3 regions of the Pseudomonas sp. H3_E04 genome follow, and region 2 is predicted to be linked to each of the others. Evidence: riboswitches for the same ligand, from Rfam matches in the RefSeq annotation. Region 2 holds a riboswitch; each other region holds the start of a gene.
What was found. A riboswitch is a leader RNA that binds a small molecule or an ion and turns the genes downstream of it on or off. The one in region 2 is predicted to bind cobalamin.

Region 1 (7,780 bases), 880 kb from region 2:
GCCGCGCTCCACTCGCGAAATGATCAACGTCGATGCGCCGCTGGTTTCGCGCAGTAACCTTGAGCCGGGTGATCTGCTGTTCTTCGCCACCAATGGTCGTCGCGGTCGTGTCAGTCACGCCGGGATCTATCTGGGTGACAACCAGTTCATTCACTCCAGCAGTCGTCGCAGCGGCGGTGTTCGCATCGACAGCCTGGGTGACAGCTACTGGAGCAAGACCTTCATCGAAGCCAAGCGTGCACTCGCCATGGCTCCGACTGTGGTCACCGCTCGCAAGTAATCCCGATGTCGCTGCGTTCGCGGCGACAGCACGGTGCGGCAACGGAATAGACGTAAACTTTACAAGGTGAAGTTAAAGTCTTACTTGAAGTTTGCCGCGTAGCCGCTAGAATCCTGAATCTATATTGATGGCAAACCGCCTGCGTGATGACGCAGGCGGTTTTGTTTCTGTCCATTCGGCAGAGAAAGCCGCAGCCAGATCAGGATGTTCTGCTTATGACGATGTCGGCCCGCCTCACCTTGATCCTTTGCGCCGCGCTGCTCAGCGCCTGCGCCAGCCGCACACCGCCGCCAGCCCCCGTGGTTCGCGCGCCAATCGTGTTCGCGCCTTCCCAGGCTTTTTCTCCTGTTGCTGAAGACGTGCTGTTCCGCGCCCTCGGCCTGGTCGGCACGCCGTATCGCTGGGGCGGCAATACGCCAGATTCGGGCTTTGATTGCAGTGGTCTGATCGGTTTCGTCTACCGCGACGCGGCGGGAATTTCGCTGCCACGCTCCACCCGGGAAATGATCGTCATGCAGGCGCCGAATGTCGGCAAGGAAGGCTTGCAGACGGGCGACCTGATCTTCTTCGCCACCAACGGCGGCTCGCAGGTCAGTCATGCGGGGATTTACGTCGGCGAGGGGCGCTTCGTGCATGCGCCGGCCACGGGCGGCACGGTCAAGCTCGACAGTCTGTCTAAGGCTTATTGGCAGAAGGCGTATCTGAGCGCCAAGCGGGTGTTGCAGCCGGGGCAGCTGGCGCATAACCCCTAGCGCGTTGCATAACTAAATGTGGGAGCGAGCCTGCTCGCGAAGGCGGAGTGTCAGTCGACAATGATTTGACTGATAAACCGCTTTCGCGAGCAGGCTCGCTCCCACATTTTTTGCTTCGCGCTTAGCTCACTTGCTGGCCGAAACGCGCCAAATTTTGTTCCCGACATCATCCGCCACCAGCAAGCCACCTTGCTGATCGATCACCACGCCCACCGGGCGGCCCAGCGCGTTTTCGTCCTTGTCGAGGAAGCCGGTCAGCACATCCACCGGTTGCCCGGTCGGCTTGCCGCCAGTGAACGGCACGAAGATCACTTTGTAGCCACTGTGCGGTTTGCGATTCCACGAGCCGTGCTGGCCAATGAACGCGCCTTCCTTGAATTGCGCCGGCAGGCTGTTGCCCTCGGCGAAAGTCAGACCCAGCGAAGCCGTGTGCGGGCCGACGGCGTAATCCGGCGCGATGGCCTTGGCCACCAGATCCGGATTCTGCGGTTTGACTCGCTCATCGACGTGTTGACCGTAATAGCTGAATGGCCAGCCATAGAAGCCGCCGTCCTTGACCGAGGTGATGTAGTCCGGCACCAGATCGCTGCCGATTTCGTCACGCTCGTTGACCGCTGTCCACAATGCGCCGCTGGTGGGTTCCCAGGCGAGGCCGTTGGGGTTGCGGATACCCGAGGCGAAGATCCGGTGATTGCCGGTTGCGCGATCGACTTCCCAGATCGCGGCGCGGCCTTCTTCCTGATCCAGACCGTTTTCGCCGACGTTACTGTTCGAGCCGACGGTGACGTACAACTTGCTGCCGTCCTTGCTGGCGATGACGTTCTTGGTCCAGTGGTGATTCAACGTGCCGCCGGGCAAGTCGACAACTTTGATCGGTTGGGTCTTGATCTCGGTGGCGCCCGGCTCGTAATTGAAACGCAGCAGGCGGTCGGTGTCGGCTACGTACAAATCGTTGCCAACCAGCGTCATGCCAAACGGCGAGTTGAGATTCTGCAGGAACACCGTGCGGGTTTCTGCGACGCCATCGTGGTCGGCGTCGCGCAGCAGGGTGATGCGGTTCGGGCTGGGCACGCCGGCGCCGGCCTTGCCCATGACTTTCTTCATCACCCAGCCGCGAATGCCTTTGCTGTCGTCAGGCTTGGGCGGCGCGTTGGTTTCCGCCACCAGCACATCGCCGTTTGGCAGCACATAGAGCCAGCGCGGGTGATCAAGGCTTTCGGCAAACGCGGCGACCTGGGTACCGGCCACTGCGGTCGGTTTCGTGCCGTCCGGCCAGCCCACCGCCGGGGCGATGTTGACTGTCGGGATCAGCGTCTTGTTCGGTTCGGGCAATTTCGGCGACGGGCCGGTGCCGTCGGAGACTTGCAGGCTGGAGGTTTCACCGCAGGCGGCGAGCCCGCCTGCGACGGCGATGATAAGAGCGAGTTGGGCCTTGCGCATTGCTGATCTTCCCTATGAATGCATTCCTAAACATAGAGGAGGGCGCAGGCCCGATGGTTCAACTGCTCAACCGCGGGCTTCCTTGAACAGCACGGCGATGCCCGGATGATAGTTGCCCGCGTCGCTGTGCAATTTGCGATAGGCGTAGGGGAAATACCAGGCCACTGCGCAGGTGTGTTCCTTTTGCAGGTCGTCGACCATGTCCTGCAGTTCTTCGGGGCTGGCGCTGTGCTGGGCTTTTTGCGGAGCGACGAAGAGGCAGCCGAGCTTCAGATCGCTGGCGTAGCTGATGCGTTTGGCATCCACGGTGATGTCGAGCAGGGCCTGGGTCAGGTTGAGGTTGTTGACCCGTGGCCAGCGTTGCGTGGCCTGAATGAACGCGCGGTCTTCGGCGCCGGCAATCAGCAGGTCCGCGCGGGCATTGCGCTCGCCTTCTTCGTTCTGTTTGCGCGTGGCGGTGTCGGTCAGCGTGACCATTTCCGCCATCCACGCCGCTGCCGATAGCAGGCCGAGATTGGCTTTCTCGTCGTGCCAGTACGGCGTGTCGTTGTCGCCGCGTACTGTGTTGTAGCGATCGATACAGTCAAACCAGCGTTCCAGCACCGGGCGCAGAAATTCCAGGCGCGGGTTGCTGATGATCATGCCTTGCATCGTCGTCATCCTTATTGTTGTAGTGGGCTTTTTGAAAAAAGCATGGCTCTTTGATATCACTTGTCACAGTCTGGCACAAGATTGCCGCTGCACAATTGATCAGCGGCAGTTATTCGCGCCCGAAGCGCCTCTTCAATTGACGCTCCACCCCCAACCCTCTAACCTTCGCCGCTTGTTTCAGGTGCTCTGTGGCCCCGCGTCGACAGAGTGAAACAGGGAAGCCGGTGAGGGTGGACTTCAAGCGAAGCCACGACGATCCCGGCGCTGCCCCCGCAACGGTAAATGAGTGAAAACTGCGCCTTGAGCCACTGCCTCGAAAGAAGCGGGAAGGCGCGCAGTCAGGCGAACCGCCGCTCATGAGCCCGGAGACCGGCCTGATCCATCTCAGCGGCATCACGGTGGGCGATGCCAGGCTTTTTGCCGTCTATTCTTGTGCCTGCCCGCCGTTATCCAGCCTCAACGGAGAGCTCCCCCATGACTGATTCCCCCGAGCGTGACGAACGCCATCTGGCGCGCATGCAGCGCAAGAAAGCCGTGATCGACGAACGCATCGCCAATTCGCCCGACGAGTGCGGCCTGGTGCTGGTGTTGACCGGCAATGGCAAAGGCAAAAGCAGCTCGGCGTTCGGCATGCTCGCCCGTGCCATGGGCCACGGCATGCAGTGCGGCGTGGTGCAGTTCATCAAGGGCCGCAACAGCACTGGCGAAGAATTGTTCTTCCGCCGCTTCCCCGAGCAGGTGCGTTTCCACGTCATGGGCGAAGGCTTCACCTGGGAAACCCAGGATCGTCAGCGCGACATCGCCGCAGCGACTGCCGCTTGGGAAGTCTCGCGCGAATTGTTGCGCGACCCTTCGATCGGTCTGGTGGTGCTCGATGAATTGAATATCGCCCTCAAGCACGGCTACCTCGATCTCGATCAGGTGCTCAGCGATTTGCAGGCGCGTCCGCCGATGCAACACGTGGTCGTTACCGGTCGCGGCGCCAAGCCGGAAATGATCGAGATGGGCGACACAGTTACCGAAATGGGCATGCTCAAACACGCCTTCCAGGCCGGAATCAAAGCGCAGAAAGGCGTCGAACTTTGAAGCAATCACGTCACTGCCCGGCGGTGCTGATCGCCGCGCCGGCCTCCGGTCAGGGCAAGACCACCGTCACCGCAGCGCTCGCCCGATTGCATCGCAATCAGGGGCGCAAGGTCCGCGTATTCAAGTGCGGGCCGGATTTTCTCGACCCGATGATCCTCGAGCGCGCCAGCGGTGCACCGGTGTATCAACTGGACATGTGGATGGTCGGCGAGCAGGAAAGTCGCCGGCTGTTGTGGGAAGCCGCCGCCGAGGCCGACCTGATTCTGATCGAGGGCGTGATGGGCCTGTTCGACGGCACGCCATCCAGCGCTGATCTGGCGCGCCACTTCGGCGTACCGGTGCTTGGGGTGATCGACGGTACCGCCATGGCGCAGACCTTTGGTGCTTTGGCGCTGGGCCTGGCGAAGTATCAGCCGGACTTGCCGTTCGCTGGCGTGCTGGCCAACCGCGTTGGCACCTTGCGCCACGCGCAATTGCTCGAAGGCAGCCTCACCGAAGGTCTGCGCTGGTACGGCGCACTGTCCCGCGAGACCGGCATCGAATTGCCGAGCCGCCACCTGGGCCTGGTTCAGGCCAGCGAATTGAATGATCTGGACCTGCGTCTCGACGCGGCCGCCGATGCGCTCGCCAGCAGTTGCCAAGTTGCACTGCCACCGGCCGTTGAATTCGCCGCGCCTGACGTCATCGCCGCCGAACCTCTATTAAAAGGTGTGCGCATCGCCGTCGCCCGCGATGAAGCGTTTGCCTTCACCTATGGCGCCAGTCTCGATCTGCTGCGGGCGATGGGCGCCGAGCTGCAGTTCTTCTCGCCGATCCGCGACACGCAATTGCCCGAGGCGGACAGCCTGTATTTGCCGGGCGGCTATCCAGAGCTGCATCACGTCGCGCTGGCGCAGAACATCTCGATGCTTGCAGCAATCCGCGCGCACCACGCGGCGGGCAAGCCGTTGCTCGCTGAATGTGGCGGGATGCTTTATCTGCTTGATTCGTTGACCGATGTCGAAGGTACTCGTGCTGAGCTGGTCGGTTTGCTCAAGGGCGATGCAGTGATGCAGAAGCGTCTGGCGGCGCTGGCGTTGCAAGCGGTTGAGCTGCCGGAAGGGGAGTTGCGCGGGCATACCTACCATCATTCGCTGACCACCACCGAGCTGACGCCGATTGCCCGTGGGCTGAGTCCCAATGGCGGGCGCGGCGCTGAGGCGGTTTATCGCGAGGGGCGGATGACGGCTTCCTATGTGCACTTTTATTTTCCGTCCAATCCGACCGCAATTGCTGCATTGTTTGCGCCAGACCGTGAGGCCGCCTTCGCGAGCAGGCTCGCTCCCACAATGGATCACCTGAACCCTGTGGGAGCGAGCCTGCTCGCGAAAGGGCCATGACCGACAACACTTTCTCCGAAGCCGAACGCGCAGCGGTCTACAAAGCCATCGCCGAACGTCGCGACATGCGCCATTTCACTGGCGGAAGCGTCGAGCCGCAGTTGCTGCGTCGTCTGCTCGAAGCCGCTCATCAAGCGCCAAGCGTCGGCCTGATGCAGCCGTGGCGCTTCATTCGTATCAGCGATCGTGCTTTGCGCGGGCAGATCCGCGATCTCGTCGAAGACGAACGTATCCGCACCGCCGAAGCCCTTGGCGAGCGCAGCGATGAGTTCATGCAGCTCAAAGTCGAAGGCATCAACGATTGCGCCGAAGTGTTGGTGGCGGCGCTGATGGACGATCGCGAGAAACACATTTTCGGTCGGCGCACGTTGCCGGAAATGGACATGGCTTCACTGTCCTGCGCGATCCAGAATCTGTGGCTGGCCTCCCGCGCTGAAGGTCTGGGCATGGGCTGGGTCTCGCTGTTCGAGCCGCAGGCCCTGGCGGATTTGCTCAAATTGCCGGCCGGTGCCAAGCCGCTGGCGGTGTTGTGTCTCGGCCCGGTCAAGGAGTTCTATCCGGCGCCGATGCTGGTGCTTGAAGGCTGGGCGCAGGCGCGACCGCTGAACGAGTTGCTGTACGAAAATTATTGGGGAGTGAGTCAATGAGTGTGGCGTTGCTGAGTGTCGCTGCGGTAGCGCTGGATGCGCTGCTCGGTGAACCGAAACGCTGGCATCCGCTGGTGGCGTTCGGCAATTTTGCCGGGCGCATCGAGCAACGCTTCAACGCCGGCGGTCGTGGTTGGCGCAGCCATGGTGTGACCGCATGGGTGCTCGCAGTGCTGCCGCTGACCCTGCTCGCCACGGCACTTTCCTGGGCACCCTATGTGGGCTGGATCGTCGAGATCCTCGCGCTGTATTGCGCCCTCGGCATGCGCAGCCTCGGCGAACATATTGCGCCGGTCGCGGCTGCGTTGCGCGCCGATGATCTGGACGAGGCGCGCAAGCGCGTCGGCTATCTGGTCAGCCGCCAGACCGATGAACTCGACAGCACTGCGGTGGCCCGCGCCGCGACTGAGTCGGTGCTGGAGAACGGCAGCGATGCGGTATTCGCTGCGCTGTTCTGGTTTGTCGTCGCCGGCGCACCGGGCGTGGTCCTGTATCGCCTGAGCAATACCCTGGATGCGATGTGGGGTTATCGCAACGAACGCTTCGAACGTTTCGGCTGGGCGGCGGCGAAAATCGACGACGTGTTGAACTACATTCCTGCGCGTCTTGTGGCATTGACCTACGCACTGCTCGGCAAAACCCGACTCGCACTGAAGTGCTGGCGCACCCAGGCGCCGAAATGGGACAGCCCCAACGCCGGCCCGGTGATGGCGGCCGGTGCCGGTGCGCTGGGCGTCGAGTTGGGTGGCCCGGCGATCTATCACGGCGAACTGCATGAGCGCCCGCAACTGGGCGAAGGTGCGCCGGCCGATGCCGATTCCATCGAGCGTGGCTGGCAATTGGTCCAGCGCGGCGTATGGTTGTGGCTGCTGATGCTTTGCCTGGGGGCGGAATTTTATGCTTGAGCACGGTGGCCGACTGCGCAAGGCTGCACTCGATTACGGGATCGCCGAGGCCGACTGGCTCGACCTGTCCAGCGGCCTCGCGCCGTGGCCGTTCCCGATCCCGGAGATTCCGCTGCGCGCCTGGGCGCGCTTGCCGGAAACCGATGACGGACTGGAACAGGCGGCCTGCGATTACTACGGCGCCGCGCAGGTGTTGCCGGTGGCCGGTTCGCAAATGGCCATCCAGTTGCTGCCGCGTTTGCGCCGGGCCGGCAAGGTTGGCGTGTTGTCGCCGTGCTATGCCGAGCATGCCGAAGCCTGGCGGCGCAGCGGTTACATCGTCCGTGAAGTGCTCGAGCAGGAAGTCGAATTCTTTCTCGACAGCCTCGATGTACTGGTGGTGGTCAATCCGAATAATCCGACCGGTCTGAGCCTGACCCCGGCGCGCCTGCTCGACTGGCATGCGCGGCTGGCGCAACGCGGCGGCTGGCTGGTGGTCGACGAAGCGTTCATGGACAACACGCCGCAACTGAGCCTGGCGCCCTATGCGCATCAGGTCGGGCTGGTGGTGTTGCGTTCGTTCGGCAAGTTTTTCGGCCTGGCCGGGGTGCGCCTCGGTTTCGTTCTGGCCGAACGCAAGTTGCTCAAACTGCTCGCCGAA
Region 2 (7,780 bases):
CCGCGCAGGCAATGTTCAACGCGCCATTTGTCGAATACCGCGTGCTATCCGGCGTCCATTGCACCTTGAGCGTATTGGCTGCCCTGACTGAATCAGGGGCCACCATTGTGTCGCTGGCCCCCGAGAGTGGCGGGCATTTCGCCACTGGGCCACTGGTACGACGAATCGGCAGGCACTGCGTTTATTGCCGGCTGACAACAGACGGGCAAATCGATCTGGCGTATTTCGAGCAGGTCGTTCGGTCACTCGCTGCGCCTCCTTCGGCAGTGCTGCTCGATCATGGCCTGACCATCCGCGCCATCGCTATCAAGCCGTTGCGCGCGTTACTCGACCGCTGCGGCCTCGAGCACACCCTGATTCTTTATGACGCCTCACACACCTTGGGACTGATCGCAGGTCAGGCATTCCCGAATCCGCTCGACGAAGGTGCCGACATCCTGCAAGGCAATACCCACAAATCCATGGCCGGTCCGCACCGGGCGCTGATCGTCACGCGCCGCGCCGATCTGGCGCGGTCGATCGAGCAAACGCTCAGCGGCGGGCTGGTGTCATCGCCGAATCTGCCCGGTTTGCTGCAACTGTTCGTCACCCTCATCGAAACCGAGTGTTTCGGCCAGGCCTACGCCCGGCGCATGTGTGCCAATAGCCAGCAACTGCACGACGCGCTGGCCGACATGCCAGGCTGGAGACTGCACCCCACCGACACCCACTTGCTGCTGCTCGAAGGTGAACAGGCCAGGCAAGCGGCGCAGCAGCTCAATGAGCTGGGCATCCGAGTCAACAACAAGCAAGTGAACGGTCGCGACTTCCTGCGCTTCGGGCTTCAGGAAATCACTCGTCTGGGCATCACCACAGAGGATCTCGAGGCATTGGCGCAAATCATCCGTAACGTCCTGATCCGTGGTGCGAATGGCATCGACCGCATCCGCCTGGCACATATTTGCCAGCGTTTGAATCAGGTTCATTACAGCTTCGACCGGGAGAGTCGCCAATGAGCGCGCCAGCCTGCCTGATTCTGGGCAACGTCCGTGATGGCGAGTACGAGGGCCTGCTGGCCGAGGGCATCAAACCACTGCTGATTGCCGACAGCCGCGTAACCAGCAAGATTGCCGACGCGAAGCGGATTTCGCCGGTCGCGCTGTACGACTTTTCCAAAGGACTGACCGCCGAACTGGTTGAACTGACGCAACAGTTGCTGCACGAGCACCGCTTCACCAGCGTGCTGAACTTCCGTGAAAGCTACGTCGCAACCACGGCCCGGCTGTGCACGGCGATTCCGGCACTGGCTCATTTGCACCGCAACGTCGAAAACACGCTGGACAAGCTCCTGCAGCGTCAACGCTTTCAGCAATCGGACAACCCTGATCTGCACGTGATGTCGCGCGAGGTACGCATCGACGATCTGCTGGCGCGCCCCGCCGAGCTGCCCTACCCGTTCATTCTCAAACCGGCCAGCCTTTACAGCAGTCTGTTTGTGCGCTGCATTCATGACCAACGGGATCTGCTCGACTATGCCAGCCACGAATGGCCACTGCTGCAGCGTTATGTCGCCGGCAAGGACCGCGAGAGCGATCAACTGCTGCTGGAAGAATTCCTTCACGGCTCCAACCACTCCATTGACTGCGCGATCGAACCTGACGGCACGATCCACAGTTTTGCAATCGTCGACGTCATCGCTGGCGTCGATATCGGTCGCGCAGACTTCCACCACTTTGCCCGTTACACACCCTCGACGCTTGCAGCCGATGCGGATCTGCACGAGCGCTGCCAGCGTCTGGCCCACGATGCCGTCAAAGCGCTTGAGCTCAAGGGCACCTTTGCCCATGTCGAATTCATTCTCACCGCCAACGGCCCCAGAATCCTTGAAGTCGGTGCACGCCCGGGAGGCAGCCGGATTCACGTCATCCGGCAAGCCTGGGGCGTGGCGCTGGACGTCTGCTACCACCGGGCGCTCAGCGCACAAACGCTGCCGTCGGCCAGTGACACGCCTACACCGTTCGGCATCGCCACACCCTTCGCCCGCTCTGACCGTCTCTTTGATGGGGTGTACGACGCCGAACGTCTGACCGATGTGCCGGGTTTTCAGCGCTGGTATGCCTACGTGAATCCGGGAGATGCCATCGGCCCGGTCAGCCACGGCTTTCAAAACTATCTCTACGTCGAATTCAAACAGCCCGACACGGCAAGCTTGCGTCAATCACTGCTGGCGGTCGCCGACATCGATGTCTACGGCGAAAACGCTACTGCAACCAATACCAGGCATGTTCTGGTAATCGGCGGGCGCGATTCAGGACTGGATTGGGACACTGCGCGCCAGCTGCGCTTTACCCTTGTGCAACAGCCGACGGCGGTCACGGACTACCAGCGTCAACATGCCACCCTGGTGCTGACGACGGACATCGCCGATCTGTCGGCCTACAGCGAAACCATTGCGCGGCTGCACCGGCAACGCCCCTTCGACGCCGTTGTATCGTTCTCGGAACTGGGTCTGTTGCCCGCCTCGCAACTGGGGCAAAAGCTGGGCATCAGCCACAACAACGTGCGCAGCGTCGAAGTCAGCCGCGACAAATTGCGCTTCCGCCAGTTGCTCCAGGGCAGCCGCTACGAACTGCCGGCAGACGCGGTCAGCAGCGTTGAACAAGTTCGCGCCTTCGTCCTTCGCCACGGCCCGGCCATTGTCAAACCCGTCGATGGCTCAGGCAGCCTGGGCGTCTACGCCATCGACACGCCGGAAGATGCCGAGCGTCTGCCGCTTGCAGGCAACAATCTGATCGAAGCGTTCGCCCGGGGTGACGAATACAGTGTCGAGTCCCTGAGCCTGGACGGACACCATCAGATTCTCGGTATCACCCGCAAACACACCAGCGGCGCGCCGGGCTACGTTGAGACCGGACATGATTTTCCCGCCACGCTCGACAGCGCCAGTCGCGCCCGGATCGAAGAGGCAGTGCTGTGGCTGCTTGAGCGCATGGGCAATCGTTGGGGGCCGGCGCATACCGAGATCAAGCTCGACGGTTCACGCCTGCATTTCATCGAAACCCAGACCCGCTTCGGCGGTGACCAGATCTGGGAAATGGTCTGGAAAACCACCGGCGTGCATCTCGCCGCCAGCACGATCGCCGGCATGACCGGCATTGCGCTGCCGACGCCCGCAAAACAGTTTGTGAAAATGGCCATCCGCTACATCGAAGCGGACCCTGCAACCGATCCGCAGCCACTCAAGGCAAGCCTGCTGCGACAACCATTCGCCTTGCGGGCAAGCCTCAATCACGAGAAGTTCGGCCACCCCATCCACCGCTCCGCCGATCGCCACGGCTACGTATTGCTCGCCTGCTGTGAAGCGGATGACCCGGTGCTTTTCAACGCGGCGATTTCCAACCCACCTTTCAATCCCCAAGGACAGGTGCAATGAGCAGAGACGAAACGCTGTACCACATCGATGGACCGATCAGCCCTGACTTTCCGCTGATCTCGTTTTCAACCAATGTGTACGACAATCCCGCAGACATCCTTGGTTCGATCACTGATCTGGCCCGGCACTTCAAGGCAGTGGAGTTTGAAATCGGCGAGGACGCCGAACAGGTGTTCTGGTCTCTCGACACCGGGCAGCGCGCTGAACTTGCCCGGCAGATTCACCACTTCATCCAGCACAAAGGCATCACGCTGACAGTGCATGCCGGGTGGTGGGGGCGACAGTACAACCTGTGCTCTGCGGATCAGGCCGAGCGTGCCCAGGCCGTCGACTGCCTGAGCGCAGCCGTGGAGTTCTCGCGCGCGGCCGGTGCGACCAGCGTGACTTTTCATCCCGGTTACAAGGATCATCTGGAAAACGCTGAATTGCTCGACAACCTCATCGCGTCCATTAATCAGGTCAAGGCGCGTTGCAACACGACGGGCATCGCTTTGTGTTTGGAAAACATGGGTGGCCAGCGTCCGAAGTTCCCGGTTTTCACAGTCGAGGAACACTTGCGTTTCCATCGCGAGACCGGTTGCTTCGTGACCATCGACGTAACGCACCTCTGCTCGCTGATGCCCTACGGCGAAGATTTGTTCGCAGCTATCGCCACTTTGGCACCGGTGACCCGCCATCTGCACATTGCCGACCTCAACGACACGCACCACCAACATCTGCCAATCGGCGAAGGCAATCTGCGCTTGAGCGACGTGCTCAATCGCTTCGCGGTCAATGGCTATCGAGGCGTGGCGGTGGTGGAGGAATTCATTCCGCGCTTTTCCACCGAGTATTACCTGGAGAAGGCGCTGGCCTACAAACAAGGCGTAGAGACCTTGCTTGCCGACGCGCGACAGAACACCCATGCCGGCTGAATCCAGTCTGGCGAAAGCTGGATCACAGAGCGAGATAGCGACGGGCATCCGCGACGCGCTGCCCTTCGTGTTCTCGCTGTTGCTGACGTTCACACTGATCGGCATGCTCGGGCGCCGTCATGGTCTGGAACTGCCGGCCATGGTGGTGTTCAGCGGCACGGTGATGGCCTCGCCGTTGCAACTGACGCTGCTGGAGACGCCCGCGCACCTGCTCAATGCCTTTGGCGTGCTGGTCTCGGCGCTGAGTATCAACCTGCGTTTTCTGGTATTCACTCTGAGCCTGAAATCCAGCCTCGACGGCCCGGTCAAAGCGTTCATCCCGGCGCTGGCGGTGATGGCCAATGCAGCCTTCACGCTGATGTCGATTCGCAAGGAGCAGCAATCGATCAGCCGTCCGTACGCCAACACTGTGTGTTTTTTGCTGTATGGCGCCGCTCTGCTTGGCACCGTGGCCGGCTACTGCTTCGCCAGCCTGGCCGACAATGCCTTGATGGATCACGCCAACGTGGTGATCGCGATCTTTCTCAGCGCTTCGCTGGGCAAGATGGCCCGCGACCGTCAGAGCTTCCACGGCCAATGGATTGCCGGCCTGGCCAGCGTTGCAAGCTTGTTATGGCTCGGCGAAATCAGCCTGCTGCTGGTGCTCGCCGTCACGGTACTGACGAGTTATGCCTATGACCGACCCTAGTACGTTCTGGCTGTACGTGTCGATTTGCGCGCTGGTGTCGGCAATCTGTCGTTTGCTGCCCCTGGCGGTCGACGTCGAACGGCTGTCCGGCGGTGCGCGCACGTTCATTGACCGACTGGGCAAATACACCTCGGTGGCGATGCTGGTGAGTTTGCTGGCGGCAGCGCTCTATCCCTTGGCCAGCCAGCACGCAGAGAACCTGCCGTGGATGGCGCCAGTGGTGCTGGCCTGGCTGCTGAGCCTGACGCCACTCAAGTCCTACTACGCGTTTCTGATCGCTTTGGCGCTCTACGTGCTGCTCGTAATGCGCTAGCGGTCGATTGACGACAATCGCCGCCCATGTTCTCCTGCACACCTTGTTACGGGTGCCCTTCACAGGGTGAAACGGGAAACCGGTGAATCATGTGCTTTACTCAAAGCCATGTCAGTCCGGTGCTGCCCCCGCAACGGTAAGCGAGCGAAGCGTCAAATCCACTGTGCCCCGGCATGGGAAGGTGACGCTTGCAGGTCGGCGACAAGCCAGCCCCTCGCAAGCCCGGAGACCGGCCCGCAACATCCAGCGCGCACCAGCGCCGCTGACCACAAACAAACCCGCGGTGGGCGGGCGCTGTTCGAAATCCCTGCGTGCCCGGCTCGCGGGGTTTTTCATGCGCTCTGTTTACCCGCTGACATTTCAGAGGGAAGCGCTATGTCGATCATCAGCAATACCGTCAGCCACACTGACCACATCTCCAGCAGCACCACCCTGGGCCAGCGCGTAGCTGCCGCCCTCTTCGCCTCGATCCTCGGTGCCAGCCTGGTCTGGTTCGCCGGTTTCTCGCACATCGAAGCGGTGCACAACGCCGCCCACGATACGCGCCACAGTGCCGCGTTCCCGTGCCACTGAGGCCTGCCGACATGATCAAGCGTATCGCGCAAACCGCAGGATTCACCGGCTTGCTGGCCGCCCTGCTCCTGACTTTGCTGCAGAGTTTTTGGGTCTCGCCACTGATTCTTCAGGCCGAAACCTTCGAGAAATCCGAACCGGTCGCGCAAGTCCACGAACATGCTGCTGGCACTGCCGCCCACAGCCACGATGGCGAAGCCTGGGAGCCGGAAGACGGCTGGCAGCGCGTGGTCTCGACCACTGGCGGTAATCTGGTGGTGGCGGTGGGTTTCGCCTTGATGCTCGCCGGCCTGTACACCCTGCGCGCGCCGACCAAGACCTCGCAAGGCCTGCTCTGGGGTCTGGCCGGTTATGCCACGTTCGTTCTCGCACCGACGCTGGGGCTGCCACCTGAATTGCCGGGCACTGCGGCTGCTGATCTGGCTTCTCGGCAGATCTGGTGGATCGGCACTGCCGCTTCGACCGCTGTCGGTCTGGCGTTGATCGCCTTCAGCCGCCACTGGCTGATGAAGCTTCTCGGTGTGGCGATTCTCGCCGTGCCGCATGTGATCGGCGCACCACAACCGCAGGTGCATTCCATGCTCGCGCCAGAGGCACTGGAAACCCAGTTCAAAATCGCTTCGCAGCTGACCAACGTCGCGTTCTGGCTGGCCTTGGGCCTGATCAGTGCGTGGTTGTTCCGCCGCAAAAGCGCAGGCCAATATCAGGCATGACCGATGACCGCGCAGCGCCGACCCTCGTGGTCGGCCTCGGCTGCCAGCGCGGCTGCCCGGCCAGTACGTTGCGCGCGTTACTCGATCAGGCGTTGCAGGCGCATCGCATTGAACTGCGAGCAGTCAGGGCTTTGGCCAGTATCGATCTCAAACGCGACGAACCGGGTCTGCTGGAACTGGCCACACAACTGAACCTGCCACTGCAGTATTTCAACAGTGCCGAGCTGGCGCCCTATCAACAGCGTCTCAGCCATCAATCGCAGATCGCCTTTGAGCGCACCGGCTGCTACGGCGTGGCGGAAAGCGCCGCGCTGGCGCTGGCCGAGCAACTGATTCAGGCACCGGTGAAACTGCTGATACCCCGGCAGAAATATGCGCAGGCCACGCTGGCCTTGGCTGGCGCCGGTTAAAATCCCGATAATCCCCGCCATCGATCATGAGCACGCTTCATCTGAGGTGCGGCTGCGCTTCTTACCAAGGATTCAACGATGACCGTCTACTTCATCGGCGCCGGCCCCGGCGACCCCGAACTCATCACTGTCAAAGGCCAGCGCCTGATTCGCAACTGCCCGGTGATTATCTACGCCGGTTCGCTGGTGCCGACGGCGGTTCTGGAAGGACACCAAGCCGAAATCGTGGTCAACAGCGCTGAGCTGCACCTTGAGCAGATCATCGATTTGATCAGGAGCGCCCATGCCAAAGGCCAGGATGTGGCCCGTGTGCACTCCGGAGATCCAAGTCTGTACGGAGCGATTGGTGAGCAGATTCGCTATTTGCGTGAGCTGGGCATTCCTTTCGAGATCATTCCCGGCGTGACGGCTACAGCGGCATGCGCAGCGCTGCTCGGCGCCGAGTTGACCTTGCCGGACATCTCGCAAAGCGTGATTTTGACCCGTTACGCCGACAAGACCGCGATGCCGGCCGGCGAAGAACTGGCCAGTCTGGCGCAGCACCGCGCGACCATGGCGATCCACTTGGGGGTCAATCATCTGGAGAAGATTCTGTCTGAACTGCTGCCGCACTACGGCGCGGATTGCCCGATTGCCGTTATTCACCGCGCGACATGGCCGGATCAGGATTGGGTGGTTGGTACGTTGGCGGACATTGCCGACAAGGTCGAGGCCAAAGGCTTTCGACGTACGGCGTTGATTCTGGTCGGGCGGGTGC
Region 3 (7,780 bases), 710 kb from region 2:
TGCGCAAAGAATGGGCCTGATCCTTCACCGCCCTGGAAAACATAACCCCTGTGGGAGCGAGCCTGCTCGCGAAAGCGGCCTGTCAGCCACAGTTAAATTGCCTGACCTGCCGCCTTCGTGAGCAAGCCCACTCCCACAGGATTTCGCGTTACACCCGCCATCCCCGCTAACCCACAAATCCATTGTGGGAGCGGGCTTGCTCGCGAAAGCGGCAGGTCAGACACAAATGAGTCAGGTAAGAAAACGCAATATCGGCGCACCATCGAACGGGTCCGTCAGATAGTGCGCCCTGACCCCGAAGGTCGTCTGTAACCGCTCCGGCGTCAGCACGTGCAGCGGCTCGCCCAATGCCACCAGACGCCCGCGCTCCAGCACCGCCAGGCGATCGCACTTGAGCGCCTGGTTGAGATCGTGCAGGGCGATCAGCGTAGTCACCGGCAGTGCGCGGACCACTTGCAGAATGCTCAACTGGTGCTGAATGTCGAGGTGGTTGGCCGGTTCGTCGAGCAGCAGGATCTGCGGGCGCTGCGCCAGTGCGCGGGCGATGTGCACGCGTTGACGTTCGCCACCGGAAAGACTGCGCCAGAGGCGTTTACGCAGGTGCACGGCGTCAACGTCGACCAGCGCTTGCTCGACGATGGCGTCGTCGGCGGGGGACCACGGTTGCAGCGCCGATAACCACGGCGTACGCCCCAGCGCCACGGCGTCGAATACGCGGATGCCATCGTCGGTATCGGCCTGTTGCTCAACCACCGCAAGCGTCTGCGCGATGCTGCGCCGCGACATTGTGCCCAGCGCCTGACCGTCGAGCTGCACCTGGCCTTCGTTCGGCTCACGCAGGCCGGCGAGCAGTTTCAGCAAAGTGGATTTCCCCGAACCGTTCGGGCCGACAATGCCCAGCGTCTCGCCGCGCTGAACGTCGAGACTGACACCGTTAAGCAACTCGGCGCCACGCACCTTGAAGCCCACACTCGCACAACTCAATACCGCGTTCATCGTGCCGATCTCCGGCCCACCAGAATCAGGGCGAACACCGGCGCGCCGACCAGCGCGGTGATCACGCCGACCGGAATCACCTGACCCTTGATCAGGGTCCGCGACAGCACATCGGCGGCAATCAGAAACACCGCGCCGCCCAGTGCACTGGCGGGCAGCAGACGCGCATGCCCCGTGCCGAGCAACAACCGCGCGGCGTGGGGAATCACCAGGCCAACAAAGCCGATCGAGCCGACGATCGACACCATCACCGCCGTCACCAGCGCGGCGCAGCCGATCAACAGAATTTGCACACGTCGCACTGGAATGCCGAGGGATGCCGCCGAATCCACGCCGAAGGTAAACGCATCCAGCGCCCGCCGGTGCCACAGGCAAACGACCAGCCCGAGCAAGGCCACTGGGACCGCCAGCCACACCGACGGCCAGCGCACGCCGCCGAGATTGCCGAGCAGCCAGAACATGATCCCGCGCGCCTGTTCCGAACTGGCCGAGCGGGTGATCAGAAACGCGGTGAGGGCGTTGAAAAGCTGCGAGCCGGCGATCCCGGCAAGAATGATCTGTCCGGTACCGCTGGCCGTGCCGCTGACCCGCGCCAACAGGATCACCAGCGCGAACGCCGTCACCGCACCGGCAAAGGCACCCACCGACAATGAAATCGCCCCTGCGCCGACGCCAAGCAGCGCGACCATCACCGCGCCGGTCGAGGCGCCAGCGGAAATTCCCAGCAGATACGGATCGGCCAACGGATTGCGCAGCAGCGACTGCAAAATCACCCCGCATGTCGCCAGACCGGCGCCGCAGGCCGCCGCGACCAAAGCGCGAGTCAGGCGATAGTTCCAGACAATGCCTTCGTCGATCGGGTCGAGCACATAACCGGCACCCCACAGCTTGTTGGCCAGCACCTGCAACACCACGCTCGGCTCGATTGAAGTCTCACCAATGGCCACGCCGCCGATCAGCGCGACCGATAGCGTCAACAGAACCAGCAGCAAACGGATCAGGCGTCTGCTCATTGCGACAGGTCGTAGCCGTTGATGGCCGTGGCCAGTTGTGCGAGGCCGTCGAAGGTGCGCAGGCTGGCCTGCATGGCCATGGCGTCAAGAATGATGATGCGGTTGTGCTTGACCGCGTCCATGTTGCGCGTCACTGGATCACTGCGCAGAAAGGCGAGTTTCTTCTGATAATCGTCAGCCGGGAAACGCCGACGATCCATGCGCGCGATGACCAGAAACGTCGGGTTGGCCTTGGCGATGGTTTCCCAGCCGACGGTCGGCCATTCTTCATCCGACTCGACGACGTTGCGCACGCCGAGGGTGCTGAGCATGAAATCGGGAACGCCTTTGTGTCCGGCCACGAACGGCTCGATGTCCATCTCGGCGCTGGAGAACCACACCAGTGCACTGACGTCTTTGCGCTGCTGTTTTGTCGCCGTGGCGATCGACTGTGCGAGGCTGGCTTTGAGCTGCTCATTGAGCTGCTCGCCGCGCGCCTGCACGTCGAAAATCGCCGCCAGTTGGCTCACGGCTTTATAGATGCTGTCGATGCGGAACGGCGCCAGCCGCGTGCCGTCCGAGCCGACGAGGTTGTCCTTGGCTTCGCAATCAGAGGGCAGCAGATAGGTGGGAATCTTCAGTTCATGGAACTGCTCACGGGTGCCGACCGCGCCTTGCGGGCCGACCATCCATTCCAGCTCGACGGCGACCAGTTCCGGGCGTTTGCCGATCACCGCTTCGAAACTTGGCTCGTTGTCGGCGAGACGCTCGACCCTGTCGTTCTGCGTTTTGTATGTGCCCAGCACATCGTTGAACCACAGCGAAGTGCCGACGACTTTGTCGCCCAGGCCCAAGGCATAAAGCATTTCCGTACCGGCCTGGCCGATGGTCACCGTGCGCGCAGGAGCGTGCTGAAAGGTCAGGCTGCTGCCGCAGTTTTCGACGGTCAGCGGATACGTAGTCGGCGCCGCTTGCGCCAGGGCGCAAAGACTCAGAGCGGTGAGCAGGGTGGCAACGCGGGGCAGCAGCATGGGGCAGTCTCCAGGGGAACCGTACGTGAGCGGGCGGGTACGGTTGGAAACACACCTCGGGCGCGGTCGTGGAAACTGCGCAAGGCCGGCATTGAAAAACGCGCACGGCACGATGTCCTTCCCGGACACCCCGCCGGTTAGTCAGTCACTGTGCCGGCAGGTCTCCTGACTGATGCGTCATCGCCACGCTCCGGCCTTCCCGGGATTCACCCAGTGGCAGTCAAGGAGCAGGCTCGGCACCTACAGTTGCGGGGGCAGTTCCGATTGATGCTGTGCAAGCATTTCGGATTCCCTATTAATTCCGTGTGGAAACCGGCGGCGGCATGGTAGTCGATCGAGCCGCTGAAGGGGAGACCAATCTATCGCGACGAGCATTAGCAGCAGGCGTCTGCTGTCACGCCAACCTTGCTTCCGGCAGTTCAAGGGAGTGATGGGATCGTTCCCACGCTGAGCGCGGGAACGATCACGGTCAGGGCCGACTCAGCTGGCTTGCGGAGTTTCACCCCGGGCCAGACGCGCATTGATGTCGTCGATCACCTGAGGCAGTTCAGCGATGGTATCGATCAGGTAATGCGGGCGCGAAGGGGCGAACATCTTGCCGATCCGCGCGCGTTCTACCGCCAGTCGATCCGACGCCAACGCCTTGTATTGCTCATAGGTCAGGCCCAGCGCGTTGCCGGAACAGGTCAACGCCACCGTCCACATGCCGGCGGCGCGCCCTTCGAGAATTCCCGGCCAGGTGTCGTCGACCTTGACGCAGGCGGCCACGTCATTGATGCCCAGGGCAATCACGTTGGCCAACGCCTGCGCCGGATATGGACGGCCATTGGGCACTTCATCGGTGGCGACGACATGGTCGGCGACGTAGCCATTTTCCTCTGCCAGTCCGACGACCTTGGCCATCACCACCGCCGGATAGCCCGAGCACGAACCGATTTTCAAACCCTTGTCGCGCAACGCCGCCATCGCCTCGAGTGCACCCGGAATCAACGCCGAATGCAGGGCGATTTTTTCGATCTGCAACGGCATGAATCGTTCGTAGATCGCCGTCACATCGTCGTCACTCGGCAAGCGGTCAAACGCCGCGCGGTAACGTTCGGCAATCTGCGGCAGGTTGCACAGGGTGCGGATGTGATCCCACTTGCCCATGCCCATTGGCCCGCGCGCTTCCTCCAGCGACACGGCGACGCCGAACTCGGCAAAGGCTTCGACGAAAATCTGCGTCGGCGCAAACGAGCCGAAATCGACAACGGTGCCGGCCCAGTCGAGGATCGCGGCTTGCAGATGAGTCGGTTGTTGGTACTGCATGGTCAATCTCCGTTTTCAGGTAAGCGTGGGCCGTCCCTCGACAATGAGGTAGGCGGTTCAAGGGGCAGGGCTGATCAGGTCAGCGGTGGATTCGCATCAAACAGTTCGGCAATCACTGGCCGGTTCCTGCGGATGCCGAGGCAGCACAGGTGGTATTCGATGAAGAACGGGTGATCGACAAAGGTGATCGGCCTGGTGCCCGGGGTCTCGGCGTATTCCACGGCCGAGACAAAACCGATACCGATGCCTTTGACGATCGCGTGGACGATGGCTTCGCGGCTGTTGAGTTGCATGACGCAATTGAGCTCGATATCGAGCCGTTTGCAGCTTTCTTCCACCAGTTGCCGGGTACGCGCACTGGATTCGCGCATCACCCATTTTTCGCCGCTGATTTCACTGACGTGAACCTGCGCCTTACCGGCCCACGGATGGTCATCGCGGACCACGGCGATGATCGGATAACGGTGATACAGCCGCGTGTGGAAGCGCTCATCGAATTCCGACAAGGCCAGAATCGCCACGTCGATATCGAAGTTGAACAACCGCGCCAGGGTGTCCTTTTCCGAGGAAAACGAGGTTTCCAGTTCGATATCCGGGTGGCGCTGCATCAGCTCATAGGTCAGATTCATGGCAATCGGCGGTGACACCGCGCCGAGGCGCAGCATGCCGGTCTTGCGCTGCTTGAAGCTCTGCAACAGTTGCACGGCTTCATCCTCCTGACCGAACAGCCCCTGAGTGATCGCATAGAGCTTGTGCCCGGCGGCGCTCATTTCGATGTAGCGGCCACGGCGATGAAACAGTTCGACCGAGAAGGTGTTCTCCAGTGCGTTGACCTGTTCGCTGACGGTCGGCTGACCGACGCAGAGGTACTCGGCAGCAAGGGTGAAGCTGCCGGTCTTGGCTACCGCATGAAACGAACGCAACCACTTGTGATACTGGTACATGCAAGCCCCGTCAGCGTCGAATGAACAATGCCACTGCCGCGCTGCACAGGCAGGCACTGGTGACCACTATGAAGATGAGAGACGTGTTTGCTGTGGTGTCAAGCAAACGACCGATCAATGGCTCGGCCAATCCGGCGAACAGATAGGAGGAAAAGTTCATGATTCCGGTCGCCGTACCGGCGCGTTTGGCACCGACCAGATCCGGGCACAGCGCCCAGAAACTCGACGCCGGGCCGTATACGAAAAAGCCGCAAAGGAACAGGGCGATCAGGCCGATGACGCTGTGTGGGGGCAGGCTCCACATCCACAGGCTGGTCGCGGCGCCGAGCAACATATAAAGCATGATCGCCAGATACCGCTTGGAGCCGAACAACTTGTCTGACACCCAACCGTTGCTCAACGCGCCAACCGCCATGCCGACGGGGAGGGCGACGGTGATCCATTTCGGATCGATCATGCCGTCACCACTTTTCCAGTCAGCGCCTAGAAAGTGCACCGGCACCCAGACGATCAAGCCGTAGCGCGCCGCGTTCTGAAAGCCCAGTGACAGCGCGGCGATGAGCAGGCGAGGGTTCTTCAGTACGGCTTTGTAGCGTTGTGCCGAGGATTCGACTTCACCCTGTGCCGCTTCCTGATGTTTGTCGTCAGCGTTGGCCACACCGGTATCACCCACCGGTTCGAAGCCCAGATCCTGTGGGCGTTCGCGTGCAACCAGATAGAAAATAATCCCGCCGGCGAGCATCAGCAGCACCGGCAAACGGAAGATCCAGCGCCATTCCAGTTGCAGTACTTCGAGCACGACGATAGAGGTGACGTAAGACAGAACCGAAGCGCAGCCGGCGGCGAAAGTGTAGAAGCCATACACCTTGCCGCGCTCGCCCGCCGCCCACCAATTGGCAATCAGCCGACCGCCCGGCGCCCAGCCCAAGGCCTGAAAGTAGCCGTTGACGCCCCACGGCAGAATCAGGCTGGTGAAACCACTGGCGAAACTGGTCACCCAGTTTGCCGCGCAGGACAGCACAGCCCCCAGAGTCATGATGCGTCGACCACCGAATTTGTCGGCGAGGTTGCCGTTGATCGCCTGACCAATCGCGTAGGCCCAGAGCATCACCGCAGAGGCCCAGCCGAGAGTTTCCTTGCTCAGACCGAACTCGGCCTGAATCCCCGGAATGGCAAAACCGAACGTCTGCCGACCGGTGTAAAAAAACAGGTAACAGAACATCGCCGCCAGCAGCATGCGCCACTGGGCGACCCGGAACGAGGCAGAACGTTCGGCGAGACCAGGCATTGTTTCGGCACGATTCATGATCTTTTCCTTATTGTTGTCGGTTCCCGTCGGGTGTCGTCGGCGGGGTGCACTCTTTTATGGTGCGACAGGAAATCACCGCGGCTGCATGCCGCTGGCGGTGCTTGGGTGACTCGGGTGTTATCAGGCGTCAGGCGGCTTGCGAACCGATGAAGTTCTTGCCGCGCGCGCCCTGCATCGCGAGCTGGATGATGGCTTCGGCGTCCTTGGCCGAAACGCCGTAATCGGCAAACTCGGTCTTCACCCCGAGGCTGTGCAAGAACTCGCGCAACTGCTGCTGGGCTTTGCCCAGGTCCGCGCCGAATACCCTTTGCAATGTACGGTCGCGAGTGGCGTCGTGGCCCCAGGCCAATCCCAAAACCATTGGTAGGGTGAAGGAGCAGGCGATGCCGTGGGGTAAGCCGTGGCGCAAGGTCATCTCATAGGAAATCGAATGCGCCAGCGCGGTTTTGGTGTTGGAAAACGCCAGTCCGGCTTTGAGCGCAGCGAGCGCCATGCGGCTGCGCAACTCGTGACTGGAGAGATCTTTGTGCAGGCGCGGCAGGCATTCCAGAATGTCCTCGATCGCGGAAATCGCGAAGGTGTCCGAGACCGGGTTGGCGTTGACGTTCCAGATCGCCTCCAACGCATGAGACAACGCATCGAGCCCGGTAGAGACGGTGACGCTGGCCGGCACAGTGAGCATCAGTTGCGGATCGATGATCGCTACCCGTGGCCAGGTGCAGTCCAGGTGCAGCGAGTATTTCTTTTGGCTGGCGCTGTCCCAGATCGTCGCCCACGGCGTGACTTCGCTGCCGGTGCCGGCAGTAGTCGGTGCGGCAATCAGTTGTTTGCAACGGGCCGGGGTGAATGGTTTGCCTGTCGCCAGCAGGCTCAACAATTCATCGAAACGGCCGGATTCGGTACCGACGATCAACGCTTTGGCAGTATCGATGGCGCTGCCGCCTCCGACCGCGAGCACCACGTCGCAAGCCCCTGCATGCTGCCAGAAATGCTCGTAAGTGTTGCGCAGATGGGCGACGTCCGGGTTGGGCTGAACGTCTTCGAACACATAGACCAGACGCTCGCCGAGCAAGGCTTGCAGGCGATCGACCAGCCCCAGCCCACGCGCTTCTGGAAAGGTCACAAGGGCCACGGTCTGCTGTTCGGTGAGGGCGGCGAGGTCTTGCAGGCTGCCCCAGCCGAAACGGGTATCGACGGGGT

Region 1: it holds a riboswitch for cobalamin, as region 2 does, so the genes downstream of both, cobO (cob(I)yrinic acid a,c-diamide adenosyltransferase) here and AB4N53_RS05310 (CbtB domain-containing protein) in region 2, are expected to answer to the same signal.
Region 3: it holds a riboswitch for cobalamin, as region 2 does, so the genes downstream of both, AB4N53_RS08340 (ABC transporter substrate-binding protein) here and AB4N53_RS05310 (CbtB domain-containing protein) in region 2, are expected to answer to the same signal.

The regions. Positions count from the first base shown of each region.
Region 1 covers NZ_CP162797.1:278,527-286,306, forward strand. The annotation lists gene AB4N53_RS01295 (C40 family peptidase) at 1-280, shown strand, start outside; gene AB4N53_RS01300 (C40 family peptidase) at 496-1,032, shown strand; gene AB4N53_RS01305 (PQQ-dependent sugar dehydrogenase) at 1,159-2,472, opposite strand; gene AB4N53_RS01310 (hypothetical protein) at 2,539-3,123, opposite strand; cobalamin riboswitch at 3,286-3,515, shown strand; gene cobO (cob(I)yrinic acid a,c-diamide adenosyltransferase) at 3,598-4,209, shown strand; gene AB4N53_RS01320 (cobyrinate a,c-diamide synthase) at 4,206-5,588, shown strand; gene bluB (5,6-dimethylbenzimidazole synthase) at 5,585-6,235, shown strand; gene cbiB (adenosylcobinamide-phosphate synthase CbiB) at 6,232-7,140, shown strand; gene cobD (threonine-phosphate decarboxylase CobD) at 7,133-7,780, shown strand, end outside.
Region 2 covers NZ_CP162797.1:1,155,131-1,162,910, reverse strand. The annotation lists gene AB4N53_RS05335 (PLP-dependent aminotransferase family protein) at 1-995, shown strand, start outside; gene AB4N53_RS05330 (ATP-grasp domain-containing protein) at 992-3,412, shown strand; gene AB4N53_RS05325 (sugar phosphate isomerase/epimerase family protein) at 3,409-4,326, shown strand; gene AB4N53_RS05320 (AzlC family ABC transporter permease) at 4,316-5,014, shown strand; gene AB4N53_RS05315 (hypothetical protein) at 5,001-5,327, shown strand; cobalamin riboswitch at 5,361-5,579, shown strand; gene AB4N53_RS05310 (CbtB domain-containing protein) at 5,703-5,900, shown strand; gene AB4N53_RS05305 (CbtA family protein) at 5,912-6,613, shown strand; gene AB4N53_RS05300 (cobalamin biosynthesis protein) at 6,610-7,023, shown strand; gene cobM (precorrin-4 C(11)-methyltransferase) at 7,102-7,780, shown strand, end outside.
Region 3 covers NZ_CP162797.1:1,866,392-1,874,171, reverse strand. The annotation lists gene metE (5-methyltetrahydropteroyltriglutamate--homocysteine S-methyltransferase) at 1-20, shown strand, start outside; gene AB4N53_RS08350 (ABC transporter ATP-binding protein) at 232-996, opposite strand; gene AB4N53_RS08345 (FecCD family ABC transporter permease) at 993-2,009, opposite strand; gene AB4N53_RS08340 (ABC transporter substrate-binding protein) at 2,006-3,019, opposite strand; cobalamin riboswitch at 3,158-3,351, opposite strand; gene phnX (phosphonoacetaldehyde hydrolase) at 3,500-4,327, opposite strand; gene AB4N53_RS08330 (LysR substrate-binding domain-containing protein) at 4,402-5,271, opposite strand; gene AB4N53_RS08325 (MFS transporter) at 5,282-6,577, opposite strand; gene psrA (iron-containing alcohol dehydrogenase PsrA) at 6,708-7,780, opposite strand, start outside.